2 regions of the Halobacillus sp. AWH4_228 genome follow, and region 1 is predicted to be linked to the other one. Evidence: a T-box and tRNA genes for the amino acid it is inferred to sense, from the RefSeq annotation. Region 1 holds a T-box; the other holds one or more tRNA genes.
The links. A T-box is a leader RNA that pairs with one kind of tRNA and senses whether it is charged. The one in region 1 lies ahead of glyQ (glycine--tRNA ligase subunit alpha), so its partner is inferred to be a tRNA-Gly.

Region 1 (2,403 bases):
ACAACCTTTCATGGAACGTTTTCAGGCAGACAGGAAGTGTGGAAACTTACTTGATGATGAAAGAATTTGAGTCGCAGGATCAACAACAGTCTCAGGAACCATTTGCTTCCTCCCCTGATCCCCTGACAACGAATGACCAAAATTCGTAAACGGAGCAGGTGATACACTTGATGGACAAAGTGGAAGGCCTTGTGATCCGTACTAATAATTATGGGGAAACACATAAGATAGTCACGATGATGACAAGGGAGAAAGGGAAAATAGGTGTCATGGCCAGAGGCGCTAAGAAGCCGAAGAGCCGGATGGCATCTGTATCCCAGCCGTTTATTCACGGAATGTATCTCATACAGTCAGGATCCGGACTTGGATCTATGAGCCAGGGGGAAATGTTATCCTCCCTCCGTTCCATCCGCGAGGATATTGTCAAAACAGCCTATGCTTCCTACATTGCAGAGCTGACCGACAAGCTCATAGAAGAAAAACAACCGGATCCTTTTCTTTTTGAACAGCTTCTGCAGACGATGGTGTGGATGAATGAAGATAAAGATCCGAACATCCTCACTATGATGTATGAATTGAAGCTTTTTAAAAAGGCCGGATTTGCGCCGGTGGTTGATCACTGCCTGAACTGCGGCAGTACAGAAGGTCCGTATTCCTTTTCCATGTCCGAAGGCGGTCTTCTCTGCTACCGCTGCAAGCATATCGATCCCGGAGCCTACGGCCTGCCGGATCCGCTTCCAAAGCTGCTGCGTGTATTTTTACATATTGATGTAAAACGACTCGGACAGATTACCATGAAGGAAGAAAATAAAAAGCTGCTCCGTCAGCTGATGGATGAATACTATGACCGTTACGGCGGATATTTTATCAAATCCAAAAAGTTTTTGAAGCAGCTTGATTTATTTTCTGAGTGAGGTTTGACAGCATCCTTGCAACTAGAGTATGATTCTAATATCAAATATACGTACTGCAGTGAAAGAGAGGAGTAGCTGAACCCCGTTCTCCACAAGCGAGCCTGAGCCGGTGAAAGTCAGGCGGGAACCATTCAGTGAAGGCGCTCTGGAGCAGTTTTTTAAAGTGGCTTTTCTACATAGAAGAGCAATTAGGGTGGAACCGCGGAAATCCCGTCCCTATGTCTGATTCAGGCATAGGGGCGGGATTTTCTTTATCCGCTCACTATTAGGAGGAGGAAAAGACTTGAATATTCAAGATATGATTTTAACCCTGCAGAATCACTGGTCCAGCCAGGGATGTCTGCTCATGCAGGCTTATGATACGGAAAAAGGGGCAGGAACGATGTCTCCGATGACCCTGCTTCGAAGCCTTGGTCCGGAACCTTGGAACGTAGCTTATGTAGAACCGTCCCGTCGTCCGGCTGATGGACGCTATGGCCAGAACCCAAACCGTTTGTACCAGCATCATCAGTTCCAGATCATCATGAAACCATCCCCGGATAACATCCAGGAGCTGTATTTAGAATCCCTGCGTGCCCTTGGCATCGATCCGTTGAAGCATGATATCCGCTTCGTTGAAGATAACTGGGAAAACCCGACACTTGGAGCCGCCGGCCTTGGATGGGAAGTATGGTTGGACGGTATGGAAATCACTCAATTCACGTACTTCCAGCAGATCGGTGGATTGGAAGCGAAGCCGGTTTCAGCGGAAATCACGTACGGACTTGAGCGTCTGGCGTCCTATATCCAGGATAAGGAAAACGTATTTGAACTGGAGTGGACCAATGGCGTGACAGTTGGAGATATCTTCACACAGCCGGAATACGAACATTCCGTTTATACGTTCGAAGCGTCTGATGAAAAGATGCTCTTTGATTTGTTTGGGACCTATGAGAAAGAAGCGGAACGCATCATGGAAGAGGGACTCGTGTTCCCCGCGTATGATTACGTGCTGAAGTGTTCGCATACGTTCAATCTCCTGGACGCTAAGGGCGTCATCAGTGTCACAGAGAGGACGGGGTACATTTCACGGGTCCGGAACCTTGCCCGTAAAATTGCGAAAACCTATGTAGAAGAAAGGGAACGCCTCGGATTCCCAATGTTGAAGAAAGAAGGTGGAGCAGATGAGTAAGACTGTATTATTTGAGCTCGGCCTGGAGGAGCTTCCTGCCCGTTTTATTAATGATGCTCTTGCCCAGTTGAAAGATAAGACAGAGAAGTGGCTGACAGATAACCGGATTCCTTTTGGTGATATTCACGGCTTTGCCACACCGAGAAGACTGGCTGTCCAAATCACAGAAGTTGCTGATAAGCAGCCGGACGTCGAGGAAGAGGCGAAAGGCCCTGCTAAAAAGATTGCCCTTGATGAAGAAGGGAACTGGTCGAAGGCTGCCATTGGATTTACGAAAGGGCAGGGCAGAGACGTTGATGATATTTACTTCAAGGAAAT
Region 2 (2,403 bases), 1.5 Mb from region 1:
GAGGACGGCCGCTGTTTTGGAGTTTACCGAGGAAATCTTCGAGTCAGACAATTACCGCTGCCTGGAAGTTCTGGATTCGGATCAGCAGCACCTGTTTATTGTGAACAGAAATGACCGCACGCTGACAGCCTTAAGCTTATCGCCGGATATGTCATTGAAAAAGGAAACGTTGTTTGCGGATAAAATCATTTCTATGAAGGAGTACTTCGACGAATACAGCCTCAATGAAAATACACCTCCTAGAAAAATTGAAATCGTATTTATGGAAAACCGGACAGTGCTCATTGAACCTGTCAGTTCCATGGAGCAGGACGAGGAGTACAAGAAAAATGATGTCGCTGCCCAAGTGAATGAGGATTTTGAAAACTTGATCGCTGCTTTGAAGAACACGTTGATTCTATAAGTCAGACGGAGGAAGAGCCATTTGAATGGCTCTTCTTTTTTATTTGGCCTGCATAAAGCCGGCACGTCCGGGGACAATAAGAAGACTCGGCATTACATGCGCCAGAATACCTCTCCAGATGCAGCTTTCCTCCCGCACACATCCTCGTCCATCAGGATTGTGGAGGTGATTGAGATGAATACAACCGATCTGTTTGAGCTGTTTAAACTCTTCATTGACTCCCTGCATTTCACCGCTTTTCTCGTATTTTCCATCATCTACGTCTTCCAGCATAAGCAGAAGGATTAGTTCCAGGCGGACTGCTTCCCCCGGCAGTCTGCTTTTTTATGTATAAAAAAGATCCCATCCGGGTATAGTAGGCCTATCAGGCTTTTAAACTATGACCCCATAACATTGTAAAGCGGCTATTAAGATTTCGACAAAAAAACGCAAAAATCATGTTGCATCGATAGAATTCGGATGTTATCATAACAAATATAGATGAGGGGAGTTGTACGGACAACTCAGCTCTTCATATGCGGGTGTAGTTTAGTGGTAAAACCTCAGCCTTCCAAGCTGATGATGAGGGTTCGATTCCCTTCACCCGCTCCATTCACTATTGTGATGCAATTATTTTTTATACTTATGTGAACCAACGCAGTGTTTCGTTAAATGGGTAACGAAGCATTGCGTTTTTTAATGCGGAAAAATGGATACAACCTATAATAGAACGAAGACAGGAGGATGCCGGAATGAAAAAACTTCAAACGATGCTGAAGCAGATCGACGGTAAGAGTTACAAAGGATATAAGCAGATCCAAGGGACGTACAGTTTCGAGGATTATACGCTTCATATAGACTATGTGCAGGGAGATCCATTTGCGGCTCCATCGAAAATCAGGATTCAGGTGCCTCAGAGCAGACGCCCTGTTCCTGCCGAATATAAAGAGACGAAGAGTCGAAAAACGTACGCAGAAGATGCCTTTGCCAGAGCGGCAGCGGATACGATTAAGAAAACCCAGTTCAGTGTGAAGGGCTCAGGAAAAAGCGGAATGGTCGCCATTGATCAGCCGGGCCAGGAAATTTTAGAACGGACTGCGGTCACCCTGATGCCTGAAGATATCATCATCTGCCTGACGGTGGGCCTGCCCGCAAATGGCCGGCGCATCAATGGAAAGCAGGCGGAAAAGCTGTTTTTCTCTGTGATTCCTGAGATGCTGAAGCAGTCTGTGTTTACTGTCAAAGACAGCGAGCTGGAGGAAGTTTGTCAGCTTGCCGATCAGCACGATACCCTTTTAGAGGCAATGCGTGAAAACGGCTGGATGTCCTTCGTGGCAGACGGGGCGGTTCTTCCAAGGGAGAGCGGAGTGAGCCAGCGCCCGATGAAAAAAGCCGTTCCTTTTGAGAGCCCGGAGGAAAACCGCGTCTCAATCACGATTCCCCATCGTCAGGAGCCGTTGACAGGGATGGCCTTGAAAAAAGGGATCGTCCTGATTGTCGGCGGGGGATACCATGGTAAAAGTACCCTCTTGAATGCCATCGAGCGCGGGGTGTATCCTCACATTAAAGGGGATGGACGTGAATATGTCCTGACAGATCCGGACAGTGTGAAAGTAAGAGCGGAAGACGGACGTCAGGTCACCAAGGTGGATATTTCGCCGTTTATTAAAAATCTTCCGCACGGAACGGACACGACGGCTTTTTCTACGGAAAACGCAAGCGGCAGCACCTCCCAGGCGGCCAACGTTATGGAGGCGCTTGAGGCGGGGGCACGCACACTGCTGATCGATGAAGATACGAGTGCCACCAACTTCATGATCCGTGATGAACGGATGCAGGAGCTTGTCGTAAAGGAAAAAGAACCGATCACACCGTTCATTGATAAAATCAGACAGATGAGAGACGATCTTGATGTTTCTACAATTCTCGTCATGGGAGGTTCCGGCGACTACTTCCAGGCAGCGGATGACGTTATCATGATGGATCAATATGTCCCGGTCAACGTCACGCAGCAAGCGAAA

Region 2: it has a tRNA-Gly gene. The T-box ahead of glyQ (glycine--tRNA ligase subunit alpha) is inferred to sense a tRNA for this amino acid. The anticodon was not compared.

What each region holds. Positions count from the first base shown of each region.
Region 1 covers NZ_JBSWTE010000001.1:1,616,913-1,619,315, forward strand. The annotation lists gene ACXADP_RS08025 (YqzL family protein) at 1-149, shown strand, start outside; gene recO (DNA repair protein RecO) at 168-914, shown strand; T-box leader at 964-1,135, shown strand; gene glyQ (glycine--tRNA ligase subunit alpha) at 1,198-2,085, shown strand; gene glyS (glycine--tRNA ligase subunit beta) at 2,078-2,403, shown strand, end outside.
Region 2 covers NZ_JBSWTE010000001.1:3,079,404-3,081,806, reverse strand. The annotation lists gene ACXADP_RS15965 (hypothetical protein) at 1-403, shown strand, start outside; tRNA gene ACXADP_RS15960 (tRNA-Gly) at 921-994, shown strand; gene ACXADP_RS15955 (ABC-ATPase domain-containing protein) at 1,135-2,403, shown strand, end outside.